4 regions of the Alteromonas pelagimontana genome follow, and region 1 is predicted to be linked to each of the others. Evidence: predicted binding sites of a transcription regulator. Region 1 holds the regulator's gene; each other region holds the start of a gene.
The links. Region 1 encodes FliA, which starts transcription of late flagellar genes. Its sites were predicted from a motif close to CTAAAGNTNNNNNNNNNNNNGCCGATA; they were not measured.
Positions count from the first base shown of each region.

Region 2: the regulator FliA is predicted to act here: its motif matches at 4,520-4,546, upstream of CA267_RS18330 (VC2046/SO_2500 family protein).
Region 3: the regulator FliA is predicted to act here: its motif matches at 3,553-3,579, upstream of CA267_RS06185 (DUF3530 family protein).
Region 4: the regulator FliA is predicted to act here: its motif matches at 3,145-3,171, upstream of CA267_RS13015 (DUF5610 domain-containing protein).

Region 1 covers NZ_CP052766.1:3,274,527-3,280,564, reverse strand. Annotated here, with positions in the region: gene CA267_RS14440 (chemotaxis protein CheA) at 1-468, opposite strand, end outside; gene CA267_RS14435 (protein phosphatase CheZ) at 481-1,242, opposite strand; gene cheY (chemotaxis response regulator CheY) at 1,278-1,661, opposite strand; gene CA267_RS14425 (RNA polymerase sigma factor FliA) at 1,710-2,438, opposite strand; gene CA267_RS14420 (MinD/ParA family protein) at 2,435-3,301, opposite strand; gene flhF (flagellar biosynthesis protein FlhF) at 3,298-4,707, opposite strand; gene flhA (flagellar biosynthesis protein FlhA) at 4,737-6,038, opposite strand, start outside.
Region 2 covers NZ_CP052766.1:4,172,039-4,178,076, reverse strand. Annotated here, with positions in the region: gene CA267_RS18350 (3-oxoacid CoA-transferase subunit B) at 1-406, shown strand, start outside; gene CA267_RS18345 (DEAD/DEAH box helicase) at 798-2,144, shown strand; gene CA267_RS18340 (EF-hand domain-containing protein) at 2,393-2,635, opposite strand; gene trhO (oxygen-dependent tRNA uridine(34) hydroxylase TrhO) at 2,698-3,693, opposite strand; gene CA267_RS18330 (VC2046/SO_2500 family protein) at 3,999-4,511, opposite strand; gene CA267_RS18325 (response regulator) at 4,638-6,038, shown strand, end outside.
Region 3 covers NZ_CP052766.1:1,366,448-1,372,485, forward strand. Annotated here, with positions in the region: gene rapA (RNA polymerase-associated protein RapA) at 1-2,788, shown strand, start outside; gene CA267_RS06180 (pseudouridine synthase) at 2,788-3,495, shown strand; gene CA267_RS06185 (DUF3530 family protein) at 3,619-4,476, shown strand; gene CA267_RS06190 (hypothetical protein) at 4,710-5,030, shown strand; gene CA267_RS06195 (AmpG family muropeptide MFS transporter) at 5,117-6,038, shown strand, end outside.
Region 4 covers NZ_CP052766.1:2,955,775-2,961,812, forward strand. Annotated here, with positions in the region: gene CA267_RS13000 (acyl-CoA desaturase) at 1-1,055, opposite strand, end outside; gene fabR (HTH-type transcriptional repressor FabR) at 1,284-1,904, shown strand; gene trmA (tRNA (uridine(54)-C5)-methyltransferase TrmA) at 1,955-3,055, opposite strand; gene CA267_RS13015 (DUF5610 domain-containing protein) at 3,201-4,508, shown strand; gene CA267_RS13020 (RNA recognition motif domain-containing protein) at 4,545-5,021, opposite strand; rRNA gene CA267_RS13025 (16S ribosomal RNA) at 5,759-6,038, shown strand, end outside.

The DNA.
Region 1 (6,038 bases):
GTTTTCATCAGTTGGATCGGACGGGTCATCCTGCTCACCAACAATTGTGGCTTCGCCAAAGATATTTTCATCAGGAGATTCAGGACGACTTAATTTATGCAATACTTCAACCAGTGCCGCATCAGCAGGTTTAAGCGGCTCCTGATTTTTCACTTTCTCAAACATCGAGACAACGACATCAGTAGCCTGCAAAATAACGTCCATCAATTCCGGCGTTAGTGTTCGCTGGCCGTTACGCATAACGTCGAAGACATTTTCTGCGCCATGACAGATTTCCACTAACGCAGTAAGCGAAAGAAAGCCCGCACCACCTTTGACGGTATGGTAGCCACGAAAAATTGCATTAAGTAAATCTGCATCCTCAGGATGATTTTCCAGATCAACAAGCTGCTCTTGAAGCTGTTCAAGAATCTCTCCGGCTTCTACCAAAAAGTCTTGTAATATATCTTCGTCTACATCAAACGCCATGCGCCCGCTCCCCTAAAAACCTAAGCTCGACAGGAGGTCATCCACATCATCCTGGCCTTTAACTACATCATCACGTTTATCGGCATCGATTATTGGGCCTTCAGCCTCCACCTTATTCACCTTCACGGCTTTTTTAGGCTTCTGCGTTTGTTTATTCATCGCTGCAATTTCAGGTTCGCCGAACATCGTAAGCATATTGACCAAACTGTCTTCAACTTCTTTCACCAGTTCAATAACCCGTCTGATGACCTGGCCAGTCAAGTCCTGATAACCCTGCGCCATAAGCACCTCCGTAAGCAAACCGGTAAGTTTGTTTGATTCCGTTGATGCATCCGAAAGCAATTCATCAATGTCAGTGCACAGAGTCTTGAATTCACCCAGTTCGATCTGCCGATTCATCAGCTTTTTCCACTCTGGCATAAGCGTATCGATGCGGTGCGTTAGCGTTTCAGCTATCGGCATACTCGCTTCAACAGCGTCCATTGTGGTGTTGGCCGCTTTTTCCGTCTCTTCAATGACATAAGTTAGACGTGTCTGTGCGTCGGGAATATCGTTATTTGCCAAACCAACAATGCGTTCGTCCAGTTGAAAGTTATTTAATGCGTCATGTAATTGGCGGGTAAGTTTGCCAACTTCAGCAAAAAGTTCGATAGATTCTTTAGTTGACGCGGCTTCTAGAATCGCGTTTGCAGAGGCGTTATCGCCCTGCTCCAAATAGACTACGAGCTGTTTGGCTTCTTCGAGCGTAATAGGGACGTGAGAACTTGCCGACATCCAGTTTTCCTCTTAATTGCTTGAGAGCGTCTGGATTAACCTAAACGTTCGAAGATTTTTTCTAGCTTTTCCTTGAGAGTAGCGGCGGTAAAGGGCTTAACCACGTACCCGTTCACTCCCGCCTGCGCTGCCGCCACGATCTGTTCTTTTTTCGCTTCGGCAGTAACCATCAGCACGGGCAGGTGTTTTAATCTGTCATCTTTGCGAATCGCCCGCAGCAAATCGATGCCCTGCATACCCGGCATATTCCAGTCTGTGACAACAAAATCAAAGTCACCTTGCTGTAGCATGGGTAAGGCAGTACTGCCATCGTCCGCTTCCTGGATATTGGAAAACCCCAGATCTTTGAGCAGGTTTTTTATGATACGTCTCATAGTAGAAAAGTCGTCTACCACGAGAATTTTCATATTTTTGTCCAAAATGGCCTCCAGTGAGGAATAATTAATTGTTATAAATATTAGTATGCGCTATTCATCAGCATGCCATGACTGCATTCGTGATTTGAGTTTTAGCATGGCCTGGCTGTGTATCTGGCTAACTCTTGACTCGCTGACGTCTAGAACTTCACCTATCTCTCGCAGGTTAAGTTCTTCATCATAGTACAAGGAAAGCACAATCGCTTCTCGTTCCGGTAGTGTAGTAATAGCATGAGCGAGGGCTTTTTGAAAAGCTCCTTGCATTAAATCTTCTAAGGGCGAATCGCTTCCCTTCGTCTGCTCTGTCGTAATGACATCTTCAGAAACACCAAGATCTTCTATCCCAACGAGTTTACCGGCGTTCACCTCATTGAGCATTTGATGATAATCAGCCAAATTTACGTTTAGCTTCGCGGCGATATCGGCGTCCCGGGCATCTCTGCCGGTTTCTCTTTCCACCTGCGTAATCGCCTGAGTAATTGCACGACTGTTTTTGTGCACTGAGCGGGGCGTCCAATCGCCTCGGCGTATTTCGTCCAGCATTGCGCCGCGAATACGAATGCCAGCAAAGGTTTCAAAGCTTGCGCCTTTGGAGCCGTCAAAGTTTTTCGCCGCTTCCAACAAGCCAATCATGCCCGCCTGAATGAGATCATCCACAAGCACACTGGCAGGTAAGCGCGCTAGCAGGTGGTGAGCAATACGCTTCACCAGCAGCGCATGTTGCTCAACAAGCTGCGATTTATCATTTTGCTGGCGGTAGGCGGCTGCTTTACTGTTCACCGTAGAGTTCCTGCGGTTTTTCTAGTCACTAATTGTTCAATGAAAAATTCCAGATGCCCACCCGGCTGACTGGGAACAGGCCAGCTGATTGCTTTTGTCGCTAGCTGAGAAATCGCCACCGCAGCGGGAGAACCGGGAAAGGCATCCACAATAGCAGTTTGCTTACGTACAGCGCGGCGAATATTTTCATCGAAAGGAACCGTCGCCACCAGTTCCAGCGCTACATCAAGGAACCTGCCGGTAACTTTTGAAAGCTTACTGAAAAGCTCCTGCCCTTCACGAATATCCCGCACCATATTCGCCACGATTTTAAATCGAAACACGCCGTGCTCACGATTCAAAATTTTAATAAGCGCATAGGCATCGGTTAAAGACGTTGGCTCGTCGCAGACAACCACCATAATATCCTGCGACGCTTTTGAAAAACTGAGCACCATATCAGATATGCCGGCGGCGGTATCGACTATCAGAACATCAATCGGCGAACGTAATTCGCTGAATGCGCGAATAAGTCCGGCATGTTCCGTGGGCGACAACTCAGCCATAGACTGGGTGCCAGATGTTGCTGGCGCAATTTTTATGCCGTGGGGCCCGGTAACAAGCACCTCATCCAGGGTACATTCACCAGACAGTACATGAGACAGGTTTTTCTCGACCCGCAGACCCAACATAACGTCAACATTCGCCAACCCTAAATCAGCATCTAATACCATGACCCTTTTACCTTGCTTGGCCATGGAAATAGCTGTGTTCAGCGTAATGTTGGTTTTACCGACGCCACCTTTACCACCGGTGACGGCAATAACTTTGATTAATCGTGATTGATTCATCTTTCTTAAGCTACTCGCTTGATCTTCGATCATACTGCTCGTGCTGAATTGACAACGTGATTGTCTTTAGTATGATTCAAACCGTACTTTTTATAAAGCTTTGCCGCAGCAGATACGAGAGATTTTGCATCAGCAACCTTAATATCTTCCGGTACTTGTTGGCCGTCAGTCACGTAACTTACGGGTAATTGGTACTCTACTGCAACACTCAAAATTTCTCCTAAACTGTAGCATTCATCAAGTTTGGTAAAAATACAACCGTCTAACTTCACAGCATCGTAAGCACCGATAATACGCTGTAATGCGGGATATTGGGTATTTGCTTGCGCAACCAGGTATTTACGTACCGGTTGCATTTGACCATGATTAAACTGATTCAGCTGTTTAATCAAACGGCTATCACGTTGGCTGAACCCTGCCGTATCAACCAGGATCAGGCGTTTATGACGCAACTGAAAAAGCTGTTCAGCTAGTTCTTCACTAGTTTGTGCTTTACGCACAGTGCAGCCGATAATTTTACCGTAGGTAGCTAATTGTTCAAATGCAGCAATACGATAGGTGTCAATGGTAATCATTGCCACTTGTTCTGCGCCATATTTCTGTGCGTATCTGGCTGCCAATTTTGCCACCGTAGTTGTTTTACCGGTTCCAGTAGGGCCGACCAGCGCGACTACACCAGTCTGACTTAAAATATCATTCCCTGTAACATTGAGGCGATTCGCCAATAAATTCAACAGGTAAATCCATGCGTCCCTTTCGTTATAGTCTGCTGGTGTGTAATTAACAAGTTGCTCAGCCAAATGACTGCTAATTCCCATACCAATAAGACACTGCGTCAAATAGCTATGAATTGGGCGTTGGCGACGCTGCCTGGCTTCCATCAAATCAGCCACCTGGTATTGCAGTACGCTTCGCAAAGACGCTAATTCTTCTTTGATAGCATCCAGGTCACCAGTACCGCTTCGATGTTGTGCGGGGGTAGGATCATCAAACACTGACGCTGGTTCAGGCGCTTCATCAAAATGATTATCAAATTGATAAGCGTGTTTTGGTGTTACGGGTTCTGGTGCAGACACCTGGGAAACTGGCGCGGCATTGGCTTTGAAATTGTGCTCTGGCTGCGATTCATGTTTATAGGCAGACTGCGTTTCCGCCTGCTTTTCAAGCAATGCGCGTAAGCTGTCAGGGCCATCGTCACCTATAATTTCGCTGAGGCTGGGAACGGTTTTGCCTGATGCAGGTGTAGCGCCCTCACGTTGCTGTGGATGGCGAGTTTTAAACGACATTTTAGCATCAGGATCTTTATCATAAGCCGCTACTAATTCAATGCCATCCGCCACTTTGCGGTTAGACATAATCACTGCGTCACTGCCGAGCTCTGCTTTCACAGCGTTTAATGCTTCACGCATATCTTTGCCAAAAAATCGTCTAATCTTCATCACAACCTCTGCACTGACCCGGCGTCAGATTATTGACCCACTGAGCTAACTATTCTGATTTGTTTATCATCGGGAATTTCCTGATAAGACAGAACATGTAACCCGGATACTGAATACTTCAAGAAGCGCGAAAGTACTGGACGTAGCATGCCTGATGTCAGCAATACTGCGGGCTCGCCTGCCAGTTCTTGCTGTTGACCTGCCTGTTGTAGCGATTGCTGCAACCGTTCGGCCAGTCCTGGTTCAATGCCCGCGCCATCTTCGCCTCCTGCTTGAAGAGACTGGTGCAACATCTGTTCCAACTCTGGCGCCAAGGTAATGACGGGAATTTCTTTTCCGCCTTGGCAGATTTCCTGAGCGATAAGCCGCTTTAATGAAATTCGTACAGCAGATACCAGTACATCCGGGTCCTGACTCTTGGTGCCATATTCACTTAACGTTTGCACAATACTGCGCATGTCGCGAATGGGAACACCTTCAAACAGAAGCGTTTGCAACACTTTTACTACCGTGCTTAGCGGCAGAATATCCGGCACCAGCCCTTCCACCAGTTTGGGACTGGATTTCGCCAACATATCTAACAACTGCTGTACTTCTTCGTGGCCAAGCAACTGGTATGCATTATTGGTGAGCAATTGGCTGAGGTGCGTCGCCACCACCGTGGCCGCATCGACTACCGTGTAGCCTAACGTCTGCGCGTGTTCACGCTGTTTAGGCTTGATCCAGACTGCATCCAGGCCGAACGCCGGATCTTTGGTGACCCTTCCGTCCAGCTTACCAAATACCTGACCGGGATTAATTGCCAGTTCCTCATCGTGACTGATTTGTGCCTCACCAATATTCACGCCAAGCATAGCAATCGTGTAAGCATTAGGATCTAGATCCAGGTTGTCGCGAATGTGTACCGGCGGAATAAGAAAACCCAGCTCTTGGGAAAGCTTTTTCCGGACGCCTTTAATTCGTGTAAGCAGCTCTCCACCCTGAGATTTATCCACCAGCGGAATCAGACGGTACCCCACTTCCAGACCAATAGTATCGACCTGTTGTACGTCGTCCCATCCCAGTTCTTTTACTTCTGGTGCGACATGCTCATCAGCATGCAGTTTTGCCGGTGTGGAAGGTTTTTGCGCTTCAATTTTAGCCTGTCTTCCCTGCCAGTAACCATAGCCGCCGACAATGCCAGCAAAGCCAAGAAACGCGATATGCGGCATACCGGGAACAATACCCATGATAAACAAGATGGCAGCAGTAATATATAATGCGCGCTGATTGCCCAACTGCTTGCGAATTTCCGTACCCATCTGCTGATTTTCGTTTTCGCGGGTTACGAT
Region 2 (6,038 bases), 900 kb from region 1:
TTCGGCCGAAAGTTTCGCCATGATCCGAGGCGGCCACGTTGATTTTACCGTCCTGGGCGCCTTTGAGGTTGATGTAAACGGAAATATTGCCTCATGGATGATTCCCGGGAAGCTGGTTAAAGGAATGGGCGGCGCGATGGACTTGGTTGCGGGAGCAAAAAATATCATTGTCACCATGATGCATGCAGATAAGCACGGCAATTCTAAACTTCTTCAAGAATGTTCCCTGCCGCTCACCGGCGTAAATTGTATTACGCGAATTATTACGGATTTAGCTGTACTGGAGGTCAAAGATGGGGCCTTTCATTTACAGGAACGCGCGCCAGGTGTAAGCGTTGAAGAAATAAGGCTAAAAACAGCCGGGAGATTAGTTGCCGCAGATAACGTACCTGAAATGCAGGTGTAATATTTATTCACATTCATGCGGATCAGTATAATTGTTCACATTTAGGAGCGGACGTAGTTCCGCCTTCTACTGACTATTTTCTCAGAACAGCAAAATCCGTTTCAACGCCTTACTTATCGAACTGTTACAGCCGCTTGACCGCCGTACCTTTCTTTAGCATTTAAATCCAGCGACTTCTTTTGCCAATGAATTATTAACTCCTGTGAAAGCTAACACGTTAAACGTTTGGAAAGATCAGCCTGAAATTATCATCAATCTGGACTAAGCAAAACCCATTATTTCGATGAACTGTCAGCGTTAGCTCATTAGCAGGGGGAGTAAAAATGACTAAACCTTTAACTTGCCGTTTTATTCAGAGATAATGGGCTGGATATAATCATGAGGCTATAACTTGCAAATCAGCGATCTCCCCGTCCATCACAAAATAATCTCGCGCCTTCAGGAAAAAGGTTTTGAATCATTGACAGAGATTCAGCAACAGACAATTCTGCCTGCAATCCAAGGCAAAGATATCGTAGCGTCTTCTAAAACGGGCTCAGGTAAAACCCTGGCGTTTCTTATTCCCACCATTAATCGCTTATTAAATACCAAAGCGCTAAGCCGTCAGGACCCTCGCGTACTGATTCTTGCTCCTACTCGCGAGCTGGCAAAACAGGTGTTTATAGAGGCGAAAAGCCTGTCCGGCAAATTGGGTATTCAATGTGCGTTAGTGGTAGGTGGAGAAAACTTTAATGATCAGGTAAAAGTGTTGCGGCGTAGCCCACACATTATTGTGGGCACAGCGGGAAGGATAGCGGATCATTTAACGGATAAATCGTTTTTTATTAATGGCTTAGAGCTGCTTATTTTTGATGAAGCAGATCGTATGTTAGACCTGGGATTCGCCAGCCAGCTGAACCAGATCAATCATTTCGCTGATCATAGAAAACGTCAAACCATGTTATTCTCTGCAACGTTGGATAATCTGGCTCTTAGTCATTTAACTAAAAGTTTGCTTAAGGCACCGGTTCGAGTATCAGTAGGTGAATCTAACGCTGAACATGTAGATATAGCGCAGTCGGTATTTTTTGCCGATGATGTTAATCACAAAGATGCCATGCTCCTCGCTTGTTTGCAGCAGCAATCTTATAATCAGGCGGTTATTTTCACTGCTACTCGTGAAGACACTAATCGTTTGGCAGACGCGCTGAATGCACAGAATTTACATGCCATAGGTTTACGTGGCGATTTACCGCAGCACCAACGTGCGCAGATTATGAGTGAGTTTGGTCGCGGCCAGCATAGCATTTTGGTTACCACCGATGTTGCTTCCAGAGGCCTTGATCTTCTAAAGGTCGGGTTAGTTATCAATTTCGATTTACCTAAACAGACTGATGAATACATTCATAGGATAGGACGCACCGGCCGGGCAGGACAAAAAGGTGTGGCAATATCATTTGTCGGGCCACGTGACTGGCGCAGCTTTCAGGCTATTCAAAATCATGTGGCCTATCCGCTACTCGCTGAAAAACATCCTGAACTCCCTTCTACCTTTACAGGTAGAGAAGCTCCGCAAAAAGCTTCCCAACGAGCCACTACATCAGATCATCCAGCGCGAGGCAGCCTTAAAAATGGTGCTAAACCGATCGTAAAGAAGCGAGTTAATACATTGGAAGGTAAAAATGTGGGTGAACTGCCGGTGATGAGAAAAAAGGGGCCAAGGCGAGATCTGAAGGAAGACGACGATAACAACTCATAAATTTTGAGCTGGAATAGTGGGAAATGTCTTCCCGCTACTCCGGAAGTTGACTAAGTAGGCAATTCACCCGGCAATTTAGGGTGTGTTGGTCTTTTCTGTTCATTTTTGCAGGGTTCGTCATAAACCTGTCTTGCTCTTTGTTGCTCGCTATTTACTTAGGTGAGTTTTACTAAGAAGGGCTTCATAGCTCGCGCCGCAATCAAAAAGTTTTATTTTGAACAAATTGGAACAGCAAAGGTCAACAAGCCCTAGTATTCCCACCACCCTTCCTGCCACCAGGATAAGAATTCTTCAAAATCGATATAACCATCATTGTTACTGTCAATCAATTTGAAGCCTTCTTCAACGTGATTCACTTTGGTCTTGGGTGACAGTGTGGTGAGTAGCTCGATAAATTCAGGTAAATCTATTTGACCATTTCCATCACGATCAAAAAAACTGAAGTCACTTTTAATTTCGGCAATTTTATCTTCTGAAAGTTGGGCGTCCACTGAGTTTCCCTAATAATATTACTACGTTAGCTACACAGTTTACCGCCCACTAGAGCCAGTGTCTACGCTTGATTCTGTTTTGCCTGCAAGGCCCGTAAGCGTTGAGCTTGCGCCTTTTCCTGACGCTTCTTCAGCATTACCATTCGAGCATCCGTTCCAACATGTTCCTCAGCGCGAGACTTAGCTAATTGAACTTGTTTTTCACGTTCACGGAAGCGCGCAAGTTGATCTTCTGTATGAGTACCAAAGCAATGAGGACAACTGACACCTGCTTCATATTTTTCGCTTTGTTTATCTTCAGCCGTTATAGGTAAACGACATGCATAGCATTGTTCATAGTGGCTTCTTTCCAGCTTATGGTTAACCGCCACGCGATTATCAAAGACAAAACAGTCGCCTTGCCACAAGGATTCTTCCTCAGGGACATCCTGCAAGTACTGCAGAATTCCACCTTCCAGATGGTAAACTTCTTCAAACCCCTGCTCTTTAAGATAAGCCGTGGACTTTTCACAGCGGATACCGCCGGTACAAAACATCGCTACCTTTTTATGTGAACCGGGATCAAGGTTCTGTTCCACATACTGTGGAAATTCACGAAATGAGGAAGTATTAGGATTTTTTGCGTGCTTAAAAGTACCAATTTCAATTTCGTAATCGTTGCGGGTATCAATAACCACTACGTCCGGATCACTGATTAAATTATTCCAATCCTGAGGTTTTACGTAAGTGCCAACGGTATGACGAGGATCAATGCCTTCAACACCCATGGTGACAATTTCATTTTTCAGCTTTACTTTGGTGCGATAGAACGGCTGCTCATCGTGCAGAGATTCTTTCGTCGAAATCGGTCTAATGCGCGCATCTTCATTAAGATAGGCAAGTAAACTGTCAATACCTTCGCGCGTACCCGATACGGTGCCGTTAATACCTTCAGAAGCGAGGAGCAACGTGCCTTTAATACCGTTAGCTTCCATAGCTTTTAACAGCGGTTGCCGCATAGATTGATAGTTGTTAAGCGCTACAAATTTATACATCGCGCAAACAATATATTGAGCCATATTTATATTACCTTTGCTGATTGGAACGTAAGACCAGTGCAAAATGCGGCGGGAATATAACAAAACCGATTAAAAATTTCTACTTATAGTATCGCCTTGATGTGCGATCATCTCAGAGATAGAGGTAAGATCGCGAATGATTTTTAAGCGATAAGTGAAGATTTCTTCGCCGAACGTCTGGAGCATGGATGCTCCAGCAGAGCCATCAGGGATGATTTTACGGCGTTTCGGATGAGAAATTTAGCTTATTCCCTGAGACTGCTGAATTTTTAATCGTTCATGCTCTTCCCTGGTATTTACCTACTTTATGCTGCGGCAAAAAACTGTTCTGAACCCGCAATAATATCAGTCAACAAGGTCTCATCTGCATTAACCGTAGTTGACGAAGCCACCTGAAGCTTCATCTGCGTGGCCATACTACAGTTTGCGATAACATCTGCGGGAATGTGCTTGGCATTATTTCTTATACTCAGAGGATCCGGATGCATGGCCTGCCAAAGGTTAACCGAAGAAATATCCCGTTGGTTGATCAAATTACCGGTTACTAATAAACGTTGAAACGCCGCATCGTCTGCACCTAGCGGCGCACGGGGATAATGATTCAGGTGATCCAAAGCTGCAGCATCTGAAGAAGCATTTTCTGCTTCTGAATGAATACGAACAGGTTCGTGACCCGGCTGGCAATGCATCGCCAAATACAGCGAAAATAACGCTCCTTTTCCCGCAGATGCGGACAAAGCCCCGGACCATTCGAGGTTACTAATGGGTGCGAAACCTGTTAACTCAGTCAAACCTATTGGCCTAAATTGCTGCAACACAGTCTCCTTATCGACCTCTCTTTAATAACCTTTAGCGCAGATGTATTAATAGAGATACTTGCTAATCTTGCCTATATCTTTGATCATGGTCGGGAAAAGGAGGATTTTTACGCGGATGACAACATCATGATATACGCTGATAAACAAGTACTCATCGTTGAGGATCAGCGCCCGTTTCTGTTGCTATTGAGAGGCCTGATGAATTCGATGGGCGCGACAGACGTAGTGACAAAGTCTTCCGCAGAACAAGCTATATCGTTATGCCGACGGCAGAAATTCGATATTGTCATTGCTGATCTGCATCTTGGCAGCGATAAAAAAAATGGATATGAGTTTATTGAAGAGCTGCGGGTGCGCCAGTTAATAAAGCCGTCCACCATTTTTTTACTTATCAGTGCTGACAGCGCCCGCCCTGTTGTATTAGGGTCAATTGAACGTCGGCCTGACGATTATCTGGTCAAGCCATTTTCTCAGGCTCAGTTAAAAAGCCGAATTGCACGAGCCTGGCATAAGCGACAGTACATGGCTCCTATTTATGGAGCATTGTTTAAAAACGATACCAGCGCTGCAATTGCCGCATGTAAATCGCTCGCCGTCGAAGGGTCGCCTTACCAGCGTTCCTGCGAGCAGATGCTGGTTCAGTTATACTGGAATACCAATGAACTGTCAGCAGCGTTAGCGATTCTGACGCCTTATGAAGACAAAAAGCCCGCTTTATGGGCATATTTGGCGCTATCGCGTACTTACCTGCTACAAAATCAGAAAGAGCGAGCCATCGAAGTTGCGCGTAAAGTTTTAGAACTCAATCGCTTTAGTGCAGAAGCGTATGATGTTATTGCCGAAGCACAGAACAACACTCCTGAAGCTGGTGAAATGGCGCTGGAATCAATCCGTCATGCGATAAAACTTTCACCGTTTTCTTTGTCCCGTCACTTTACCGCCTGTTCTATTGCCAGAGACAATAACGACTATGCGCTGGCTAGTGAATCCAGCCACAGTATCTGGCATTTATCCAAACGAACCGTTCATCAGAGTATTGTTTATTGGTGCGGATACATTCGAAGTATTTTGGATGTTGCCGAACATGCCGAAGATAAGCGCACGCGAAACCGATACCAGCAAGAAGCAATTTTGGTTCTGCAACGCGGCAAATTTGATGAAACGCTTAGCCGCATGGATGAAACCTTTAGCGTTGATATTTTTGAGCAGGTGATGAATGCCAGAATCTGTAGTCTGGATGGCAAAATGTTGGATGCCAAGCGTAATCTGGTGCAATCGCAAAGCGCCATAAAAAAGCAGTACGAGAATTATCCCCCAGCCTACGCACCCGACAGCTTGAAAGTCATGTATGATTTAGGCGAATACGATGATGCGCAGGATTTGATTGCACTGCTAAAACAGCGCGGAGAAGATCTGGATCCTAATAGTCAGTACCTGATAGCTTCAGAACTGGAACGAAGTGCAGAACGGCAACGAGAGTACGCGACGTTTAATCGTAAAGGTATCCAGCTTTATCAGGAAGGCCAG
Region 3 (6,038 bases), 1.9 Mb from region 1:
GCTAAGTAATACCGAATCCGAACTGGGATTGGGCGCCATTATCAAAATAGACTTTCGCTCTGTGGAAGTATACTACCCCGCAAGCGGCGAAAGCCGGATTTATACGAAAAATGATGCTCCCCTTACTCGGTTGTTGTTTAGCCAAGGTGATACCGTTAAAAGTCAGGATGGCTGGTCGTTAACTGTTTCCGACATTCAACAAAGCCAAGGGGTAATGATTTACCACGGTCAGCGCGAAGATACCGGCGCAGATGTTCGGTTATCTGAAACCATGCTTGATCATCATATTCGTTTAAATCAGCCAGAGCAGCGATTGTTTAGTTTCCAGTTTGATAACCCAAAGTGGTTCGACTTGCGGCTTAACGCGCTTACTCATCAACATACGTACCTACGCTCTTCCACTATTGGGCTGGCAGGCGCGCGAATTGAGTTAATTCCACATCAGTTGCATATCGCTTCAGAAGTTGGAAGACGGCATGCGCCCCGCGTGCTATTGGCAGATGAAGTGGGCTTGGGAAAAACCATAGAAGCCGCGCTTATCATTCACCAACAGCTAAAAACAGACCGCGCCCAGCGAGTGCTGATTGTCGTGCCGGATTCACTGGTGCATCAGTGGCTGGTGGAAATGTTACGACGGGTGAATCTGGCGTTTTCCATTTTCGACGAAAGCCGTTGCGAAGCGTTGGATGAATCTGGTACCAACCCTTTTGAAAATGAGCAGCTGGTATTATGTAGTATCGATTTTCTGCGTAATAATCCCCAGCGCCATCAACAAGCTGCCGCCGCCGGCTGGGATTTGCTAGTCGTCGATGAAGCTCACCATCTTTCATGGTCAGCCGAGAGTCCATCGGAAGAGTATCAGCGTGTTGAACAATTGGCCGAAGTGACCGCAGGTGTGTTGCTGCTGACCGCCACCCCTGATCAACTTGGCCATGAAAGCCACTTTGCCCGGCTGCGGCTGCTTGACCCTGCCCGGTTTCATGATTACCAAACCTTTCTTGCAGAAGAAGCGAAATACAGCGAGCTGGCCGATGCCGTTGAACCGTTATTGACAGACGCCAGTTTGAGTCAGGAGCAAAAGGATACATTGCAATCTCTTGCCCCAGAAATTCTTGCTCATTACTCTGATATTGATGATCCTGACGTGCGACAGGCTCTGGTTCATCAGCTTATTGACTGTCATGGCACCGGAAGAATATTGTTCCGCAACCGCCGGGCGGGGATTTCCGGCTTCCCGATTCGGGAACTCCATGATTATCCGTTAGCTGCACCCGCCATCTATGACAGCGCTATTCATGGTAATGACCTGACCTACGCTTTATATCCAGAGCGTCAGCCCGCGTTGGTAAATAGCTGGATAGATGAAGATCCCAGAGTAGAATGGCTACTGGAATTTCTGTCCTCTATTCGCCCGGAAAAAGCGCTGCTCATTTGCGCCAGCGCAGTTACTGCACAGCAACTCGGTGAAGCCATCCGGCTGCGAACTGGTATTCGCCACAGCGTATTCCATGAAGGAATGAGTATTGTGGAACGCGACAAAGCGGCACATTATTTTGCTGATCCGGAAGATGGCGCACAAATACTGTTGTGTAGTGAAATTGGTAGTGAAGGCCGCAACTTTCAGTTTGCCCACCACCTGATATTATTCGATTTGCCGCTAACCCCTGACTTGCTGGAGCAACGTATTGGGCGGCTGGATCGTATTGGCCAAACTAAAGATATTCAAATTCACGTTCCCTTTTTAGTCGGAAGTGCGCAGGCGGTGCTGCTTGACTGGTATCATCAGGGGCTGGAAGCGTTCACGCAAACCTGCCCAACAGGCTCAGGAGTGTTTGAAGAAGTAAAACCATTACTTATCGGCGCCTGCCTCAATCCGGATGACGATAGCGCGTTAAGCGACTTGATTAACCAAAGTCATTCACTCAATCGGACATTAAAAGCACGGTTGGAAGAAGGGCGTGACCGGCTGCTTGAACTCAATGCTTCTGGAGAAGGTAAAGTAGAAACGCTGCTAGAGGAAATAGTGGCGCTGGACAGTTCACTGGACTTGTCTCGATTTATGGGGCGTTTACTCGATGCACTTGGTGTAAATCAGGAAGAAAAAGGTAACGATTGTTTTATTCTTACGCCCACTGAGCAAATGGTAAACCAGCTTCCCGGCCTCGATCCTGAAGGCATGACAGTCACGTATCGGCGCCGCGCAGCCACCACATTGGAACATGTACATTTTTTAAGTTGGGATCATCCATTGGTTCACAACGCCATTGATATGGTGTTAACCGATGTGCTAGGCAAAAGCAGCGTAGGCTTTATTGCAGATAAAAACCTGCCCAAAGGCGCCTATTGGCTGGAAACTGTGTTTGTTCTAGAAGCTAATGCGCCAAAGGCTCTGCAACTGGGCAGATTCCTTCCTTCCACGCCTATCCGCATTTGTTTAGATGCGCAAGGCACTGAAGTCGACCATGATTTTGATGTTAGCCGGCTGGCAGGACGTAAAATTGCCCAACAGCTTATTCAGGCGTTGCAAAAGCAGGTAACCCTGCATCTGGAAAAGGCGAAGGTGGCAGCGCAGGAGCAAGCTCAGGAAATTTTACACACTGCCAAAACCGCTATGCATGAGACGTTAACAGGTGATATTCAGCGGTTAAAAGATTTACAAAAGCAAAATCCGGCGGTGCGGGATAGCGAAATTGCCTTTGTTGAAAATCAGGTTGTTGAGCTTGATGCGGCGCTAAAATCTGCCGATGTCCAATTTGATGCCGTGCGCATTGTGGTAAACAACCCATAATGGCGAACCCGCAGTTCGAGTATAACCCACCGCTGTCGCCGTACCTGACCATCATTTACAGGGACGACGATATTGTGGTAGCCAATAAGCCCGGCGGCTTGCTCAGTGTTCCGGGTAAAGCGCCGATACACCGGGATTCTCTGATTGCGCGGGTACAGCGGGTTTTTCCCACTGCGACTGTGGTTCATCGATTGGATATGGCAACATCTGGTGTAATGATAATGGCGTTAAATAAAGCCAGTCATCGGCACTTGTCTCGCCAGTTCGAGACTCGAAATACTCACAAACGGTATTTTGCCCGGGTCGACGGGAACGTACAGAATAACTACGGCGAAATTACGCTTCCGCTGATTTGCGATTGGCCAAACAGGCCAAAGCAGAAAGTCGATCATGAACACGGCAAACCGGCGCTTACCCGCTATGAAGTGGTAAGACGCAAAGACGATGAAACGCTGGTTGCTCTGCTACCGGTTACCGGTCGGTCACACCAGTTGCGCGTGCATATGTTGTCTATAGGGCACGTCATCCTTGGTGATCGACTTTACGCTGACGAAGTCATTAAAGGTAAAGCTGAACGGCTCCAACTGCACGCGCAATCTCTTATTATCACCCATCCCACCAGTGGCAATTGGCTTAGATTTGAAGCACCCATGCCCTTTGGCGATTACTCCCCGCCTCCTCTGCCCTTGCCCGAGAACAACTGTTAAGCAGCAGAATACTCATCCGCCTTGATGCGTGATCAGCCTCAAGGTGGATGAGTAGAACTTCAGTTTTTATCTGAATTGCCGATACAAGCCCGACAGTTTTTTAAAGCAACTATGGTAAAGGGTATGGGCGGATTCTTGGTTAAGTTAGTAATGGTAGTTGCCCTGATGCTGGTGAGTGCCATTTGCTTCGCCGACTCACGGGTGGAAGATATTAAGTTACAGTACCGTGAAAGTGAGTACACCACAGTGCTTGTGGGCGATACCGCCGTGCCGGTGTTTATTAAGCCGGCGGCAATACCTTTGTCTCGCGGCGTTGCTCTGATTGTAGTTGACGGTGGCTATTACGGCCTGTCGTTGCAAGATGCCAAAACCTTGGCAACCCAGCTAAACCTATGGGGGTGGGATACGCTTATTTCGCCCACGCTTCTTGATGATAGCCCGGTAAATCCGGCTACTGGCACTGCCCCGGCTGATTTACCTGATACCAGCATTCATCCCAGAAGTGACAGCTTGCCTGCGCAGCTGAATTTCACTGATTCGCAAACCCGTTTAACCTTACTGATGAACGCACTTTATAATAAGGTTGAAGATAAAAAAGGGTTTCGTTTAGTCATCAGTCAAGGTATGACAGCAGCTCAACTCGTCAGCTTAGGTGCAGCAGAAAAAATTCCCATGCCGGACAGTATGGTAGTTATTGCCCCCTTCTGGCCTCAGGAGGACGCTAATAAAGCATTGGTGCACGAAATTGCCGACACTAATTTTCCTGTCCTGGATATCAGCTTGCCTGACAGCAATCGATGGCAAAAACAAACGGTCACAACCAGAAGACAGGCCGCCATTGTCGCCCTGAAACTGCATTATCGGCAGCGGCAAATGAAGGTACAGCCTGTGCCATCGTTTCAACCTTATACCTATGAGAATCCCTTCGTGAATGGGATAGGAAAAGAGATCTATGGCTGGATCACTTATCTGGGATGGTAATGCAAGTCCGCAATGATGTTTGCTCACTCAGCGCGATAATTTGCCCGCTTTTCCCTTTTCTGCAGCTTACATGAAGGGAAACAAAAAACTGACCGTTCATTCAAGTTTCTTTCGACTCACTTTTTTTCTAAAGATTTCATTGATCTATTTTCGTTACTCTGGTTTAGGAGGAAATTAGGTTAGTAAGCGCTATACTAGGATCATAATAACAACATTGTTGGCAGTACTTGGTGATGGTCACATCGTTCATAGACACGAAATCAAAACAATTATGCTATTACTTGCACGCGTTCTGGGACGAGAAGTTGGCGTTCAGGGAAATAGAAATATTCTTCTGGGATACGCTGGAGGAATGGAGCCAGGTGGAATATAACCTGACCCTGCCTTACACTCAGCAGGAACGCGTTTTCTGGCACTTGCTGCATCAATTACATTATTGGCCGGAAGAGAAGCTTCGTTCTGATACCTTTCTTGTCGAAGAGCTGACAAACTGCATCTCCTTTCTGGAAGGGAAAGGCATTTGCCCTTTCGACTGCATTGGCATTCGGCCCTAAACGTCTGAATAGCTGACGAAAGGCTTGCGTTTGCCTGGGGTTATATGATCCAATGACGCTATTCCCCACCGTGACAGTTAACCATTTTGTTCCAAGCCCTGCGCGTATATAAAGATAAACGATTAATCAGCGTCTTCCTGTTCGGTGTGGCCAGCGGCTTTCCCTGGTTGATGATTGGTTCTGTTATGTCAGCCTGGCTAAAAGATGAAGGGCTGAGCCGTTCGGCTATCGGCTTATTTGGTTCTATATTTTCTGTTTACGCCGTCAACTTCCTGTGGTCTCCGCTGCTGGATAGGGTGCGCCTTCCATGGCTAGGCCAAAGACGAGGCTGGATTATTACCATGCAAGCTGGCATTGGCTTGTGTTGCCTCTATATGGCCACGCTAAATGTCCAAACGCAATTGTTTTACATGGCACTAACAGGGCTGATTCTCGCTGTGTTTTCTGCCACTCAGGATATTGCTATCGATGCCTATCGTATAGATATCATCAGGGAAGAAGAAAAAGATAAATTGTCTGCTGCTTCCTCGCTGGCAACTGCAGGTTGGTGGACCGGTTATGGTGGTTTGGGCGCAATCCCCTTTTTCCTCGCCGATTCCTCCAACTGGTACTGGCCGCAGATATATTTTCTGCTCGGCGGCTTTATGCTTGTGCTGATGGCAGCAACCATTTGGGCGAAGGAGCCGCTTATCGACCGCACGGTGGTACAGGGTGCGGCAGAAAAACGTTTTGCCCAAGCGATCAGCGGTAACAAAGGCAAAGCCGGATTTGGCGCAAATGTCATGAGTTGGATGGTTGTCACCGTTGCTGAGCCGTTTCGAGAGTTTTTTCAGCGTAATGGTGTAAGGCTGGCGCTTTCGGTCCTGCTGTTTATTTTCCTGTTTAAGCTGGGCGAGGCGTTTTTGGGCCGTATGAGTATTGTATTTTACAAAGAAGTCGGCTTTTCAAATAGCGACATCGGCTCGCTATCGAAGCTTTTAAACTGGTGGGTGACCATTGTTTTCTCCA
Region 4 (6,038 bases), 320 kb from region 1:
TCTTTATAATGAAGATCAAGCTCCAAACGTTCTATGCTTCGTTTCAAACATTTTTTTCGTACATTTACCAAACGTTTTTTAGCTGCATAGTACGCTGACATTTTCTGAAGTAGTAAATCGTACTCATGGTGAATTTTTGCCAGCACTTCCTCAGCATGAGGTAGCTGCGACAGCTTAGCATTCGCCTGTTGAAACTGCATGGCAGCCCGTGCTTTTTCAATACGTTCTTCCGGCACTCGACGAAGATTGTTTGTCATACCTAAAAAAGACAGACCACGGATGAGCCACTTGGTTGGATCATACTGCCACCAGTGAATGCCGTTACGGTAATCATATTCAAAGATATGATGAAAATTATGATAGCCTTCGCCAAAAGTGAACAACGCGATAACGCCATTATCACGGGCGGAATTGCTGTCTGTGTATGGCTGTTTGCCCCAGAAATGGGCCAGAGAATTTATAAAAAATGTGACGTGGTGAACCATTACCAGACGGAAGACGCCTGCAATCAGAATCATTCCTAAGACATCGCCGTTTAACCAGCCTAAAAAGGCCGTAATTCCGAAATTCGCAATCAGTACAATTGGTAGGTAATAATTGTGTTGCCACATAACCACCTTATCTTTTTGTAAGTCACGGCAGTTACCATAGTCGGAATATCGATTGGCCTGGTACTCCCGTAACATCCAGCCTATATGCGCAAACCATATTCCGCGCTTAGCAGAGTAAGGGTCCTGATCATTATCATCAACATGGCGATGATGCACCCGATGATCCGAGGCCCAGTGCAAAATACTGTTCTGTACCGCCATTGCACCGCCAATAGCCAGGATTACACGCACGACAATATTGGCATCATAGGTTTTATGAGACCAGAGACGATGATAACCCGCAGTAATAGACATTCCTGTAAAAAAGAACAGAAGAATTGCCGTTACTATTTCAGTGGCGTCAAATCCAATGGTCATCGCCCAAACCGGCACACCAATGAAGGCAATGGCACCAGTAATAACAAATATTAAAAAATTTGTCAGAATGAGGGGTGGTTTCTTCATATTAAATACTCAGCTTACAACTGTACGCCAATTTATCTTTTTCCCTACCCATAGGCAAGGGAAAAGCGGCAGATTTAACATTAAATTTGTTGTAACGTTCACTAAAACGTATTTATTTCCAGGCACCATTCGCGCTCTTCGAGACTGAGAAATTGCTGCTGATTGGCAATATAATCCAACATTTTTAAGCAGTTGAGTTACAATGTTGAAGGTAACGGAGAGAGTATCTTGAGTCGTCAGGAACAAAAACTTAAAACCAGACAAAATATTATCAACGCCACCTTTACGTTGCTTGATGAAAACCGTAGCTTATCGGCCATTAGTTTAAGAGAAGTATCCAGAGCGGCGGGTATTGCGCCTACGTCGTTTTATCGCCATTTTAAAGATATGGATGATCTGGGCTTGACGTTGGTTGATGAGGCGGGGCTGGCATTACGTCAGTTAATGCGACAAGCACGTCGGCGAATCGCATCTGGTGGTGGTGTTATCGATACGTCGGTAGATACATTTATCGAATTTATTACCGCTAACACCAATGTTTTCCGTCTGCTTTTGCGTGAACATACGGGAACATCTGCGGCTTATCGAATGGCGGTACTGCGCGAAATCCAACATTTCATTGAAGAGTTAACTGACTACATAGTGGAACAGCAATCGTTAGAGCATTACTTAGCGAATCTGCAGGCAGAAGCGATGGTGCGACTAGTCTTCAGTGCCGGAGCTGAAGCACTGGAAGCCGATGTTAAATTGCGCGGTGAAATTGGCGATAGGGTAAAAACCCAGCTACGATTTGTGCAACTGGGAACAGAGGCTTATAAGCTGAAGCGTCGTACCGATCCGCCGAGATAGCATTCACGCCCGGCGGGAAAAAACCGGGCCAGCCAATTGGCTTGGCAGTGTTAGCCTTTTTTCCGCACCAGTTTTACACCTGCTTCAATGTGGTGAGTAAAGGGGAACTGGTCGAATAGAGCGGTAGCCTGGATATCATGAGTTTTACACAATACGTTCAAATTATCTCGCAAGGTTTCCGGGTTGCAGGAAATATAAATAATCTCCTCATAAGCCTGGATCATTGATAGCGATTCAGCGTCTAATCCTGCCCGTGGGGGATCAACCAAAACGGTAGAAAAGTCGTAATCTGCCAGCACGATGTCGTGTAAACGTGTAAAGCTACGGCCAGTTACCATTGCTTCAGTAAATTCCTCCGCAGATAAACGCACTATCTTTAAGTTTTCAGTTTTGTTGATTTCAATATTAAACTGGGCGGCGCTAACTGAAGGTTTGGCAATTTCAGTTCCTATAGCTTGGCGAAAGCGAGAGGCTAAAGGTAAAGAGAAATTTCCCGCGCCGCAGTAGAGCTCAAGTAAATCTTTTTTACTCGGCGGACAGACTGAGAGCGCCCATTCAATCATTTTACAGTTAACCTCGGCGTTGGGCTGGGTGAAGCTGTTTTCGATGTGCTTAAATAAATATTCCTTCCCGTTTACCGGCAAACGCTCAATGATAAAGTCATTGCCGATAACGCATTTTTGCTTGCGTGCGCGTCCTATTACACTAACGTTAAAAGATTCACGCAGCGCTTCTACCAATTCTTCAGCTGCTTTTAACCACTTTTCATTTAATGGTTTGTGGTAAAGCAAGCTCACTACAATTTCACCAGACAGTCCAGTGAGATAATCTATCTGAAAAAGCTTTTTCCTCATTACCTCTGAGGTTTTCAAAAGTGGAAGTAGCTTAGCCATCATGGCATTAATAGTATGACTTGCGGGTGGGAAAGTATCGACGCGGTACTTTTCCTTGGTCTGCGGGTCGAACATAATGTGGTAAAGGTCATCACCATCATGCCACACGCGAAATTCCGCCCGCATACGATAATGCGTTTCGGCAGAAGGGAAAACTTCTAATGCGGGCGCAGCAAAGGGAGCCAAAAGCTCCTGCAACCGATTTACTTTTTCATTTAGCTGCTTTTGATAGTTTTCACTAGTAGTGCATGCTGTCATTGTTATCTTCCGAGCCCTTTAAAACAGGCTGCGCATTGTAGAGGCTTATGCGTTAACTGCAAACTCAAAACAATTCTATTGCATTAAAATTAAACAATCTTGAGTTGCGGCCGATAACTACTACGAGGATAGTGAGGATCAGTGTATGAATGTAAGCCAGATTAAGGCATTTCTTGGGGATCAGAAGCAGCAAGCTGTAAGCCCTGATACTGCCATCAAAAAACAACTTCAGGAAGAGGGGCTACGTCAGGCTGCTGAATTTCGGCAGCAGCAGGCGGCGACAGTTAGTGTTAGCAGCTCACAGACCACCATTGGGCTAAAAGTTTTCAGTGGAGCGCTTGAGCAAAACGTATCTGTGGACGGTCAAAAACCTAAAGTAGATAAAAAAGATGAAAAGGAAGGTAAAGAAACTTCACTTTTCGATTTCGAAAAAGTTGCGCGTAATGTAATGCAGTTTGTTGGTGGCGTTATTCAGGGAGCCACAAAAGGTGGCGCTGATCAAAACAAGCTAATCGATTTATTTGCGCAGGCGAGGGAAGGTGTAGCCAAAGGCATTGCTATGGCTGAGAAAGACATCGGCGGCTTTATGAATGAAGACATCAGCAAAGGTATAAACAGCAGTCGCACATTAATTGAAGAGCGTCTTAACGGTTTGGAAAAGCGTTTGCTCGGAACTGGTGACGCAGAACAGATTGATAAAGTAACCAGTGGCCTTTCGGTGAATGCCAGCGATGCTAAAGATGGTAACTTAACGATACGAACAAAAGATGGCGACGAAGTGAAGCTCAGCTTCGAAAATTTGCGTGAATTTCAGTTGTCTCAGCAGTCAACTATCGGTTTAGCGCCCGAGATAATTCAGAACGAAGGTGCTGCAGCAAGCCAACAAGTAGCATCTGCGTCTGAGTCATTGACTGCGCAATATTTTGAGCGCAACGGCATTAGCTTTTCTCTCAAAGGTGAATTAGATGAGGGCGAACTTACCGCAATTGCAGATTTAGTGGAATCGGCAAATGATCTCGCCGATACCTTTTTTGCCGGCGAAATGGATAAAGCTTTTGAACAAGCACTGTCCCTGGGTTTTGATGATCAAGAGCTGACGGGATATGCGTTACAGCTAAACCGTACTCAAAAAGCTGAATTCGTGCAGGCTTATGAAAGTATTCGCCACTATCGTGAGGACAGACCTGATGCTAACAAGCACGGTGATGCAGCTAGCCCTATCGCTCAATATCTGGACAAAATGATGGATGTCATGAATCAGTCAGGTGAGCAACTAGAATCAGGAGAGGACTATAGCGAGCTTTTGAATAGCCTTATTAACCGCATGGAAGACGTAAAGGTGCCGGATCTGCTAACGGCGATAAATCGTTTTCACACGTTTAATCAGCGATTGCTGGATGCATTACCGAGTTCACAGCCTGCAGAGGAAACTTCATCAGCAACCGATGAATAGAGATGAAAAAAAACCTGGGAAATCCCAGGTTTTTTATTATTCGTCGCTTTCCCCTTTATCTTTTGCCGGGCGAACTTTCAAAGTTCGCTCCAGAAAGACCTTATCGTTGAGCTTACTAATAGCCCCATCAATATCAGAGGTGATTACTTCAATAAAACCATATCCTTTACGCTTACCTGTTCTACGATCCTTCATCAAACGAACAGATTGCACATCGACATAGTCTTTAAAGTAATCTTTCACAGCGTCTTCGTTAGCTTTATATGGAAGATTTCCAACATATAAAGTAGTGGTTTCAGCAGAAGATGACGATGTCCCTTCTCTGGCAACCGAAGTTGAAGACGATTGGTTAAACAAAGATGCTAGCCATGGCGTCACGATACCGCTAATAAGTAGCGACAACGAAACCGTGAGCGGTAAACTCATGTCCAAACTAGCTGACGAAAAAACGAGATAACCCGCTAATGCAAATACTGCGCTAATAACTGCGCATTGAATAAAGCCTACTTTCATAAACCTACCTTATATTATTGTATGTGATCGTTGGAGGCTGGCTATAGTTTACTCATTTGTAACAAATTGAACAATGATCTGTCACAGATGTAGACTAAAGACTATCACATCATATCCTTTTGTCGGAAAAATAGCCATTTTCGAGAGCTTTTTGAGAAAACTCTGAAAAAGATGAAAAAGGTGTTGACCTTTATTTAGAAATCTCTAGAATGCGCATCCGCTTCGGCAGGAAAGTCAAAACAACGACGGCCCTGATGGCTGGTAAAGCCAGTGCTGATGCGGGTTTCAGCTGCAACCGCTGATGAAAGAAATTTCAAAAAAAAGGTTGACGGCAGGAACCAGTCGCGTAGAATGCGCGCCTCGCTTCAGGGGGTTGTAAGACACACCACTGAAGCCGTTTTGAGTGACACGCTCCTGGAAATAAAAAATTTCAAAAAGTGTTGACACAAAAAACGAAAGGCGTAAAATGCGCCTCCCGCTTCAGGGAATAAGCTGAAGCAAGCGGTTGAAATGATTAGTCATTAACTGCTTTCTACACAGCATTTGATTCGTAGTGTTGTGCGACTTGATAAGCGACGAAGGAGCATGCTAACGCATGTTACTGAGAAGCGAAGAAACCAAGCACATCAATACGAAGCAAAGGCGCAGTAGAAATGTTCTTTAACAATTTATAACAAGACAATCTGTGTGGGCACTCGTTAAGAGTGTCACAACGACAATTCATATTTCGATATATTTAATTGAAGAGTTTGATCATGGCTCAGATTGAACGCTGGCGGCAGGCCTAACACATGCAAGTCGAACGGTAGCAGGATGTGCTTGCACATCGCTGACGAGTGGCGGACGGGTGAGTAATGCTTGGGAACTTGCCTTTTGGAGGGGGATAACAGTTGGAAACGACTGCTAATACCGCATAATGTCTACGGACCAAAGGGGGCGCTTGCGCTCTTACCAAAAGAGAGGCCCAAGTGAGATTAGCTAGTAGGTGAGGTAAGAGCTCACCTAGGCGACGATCTC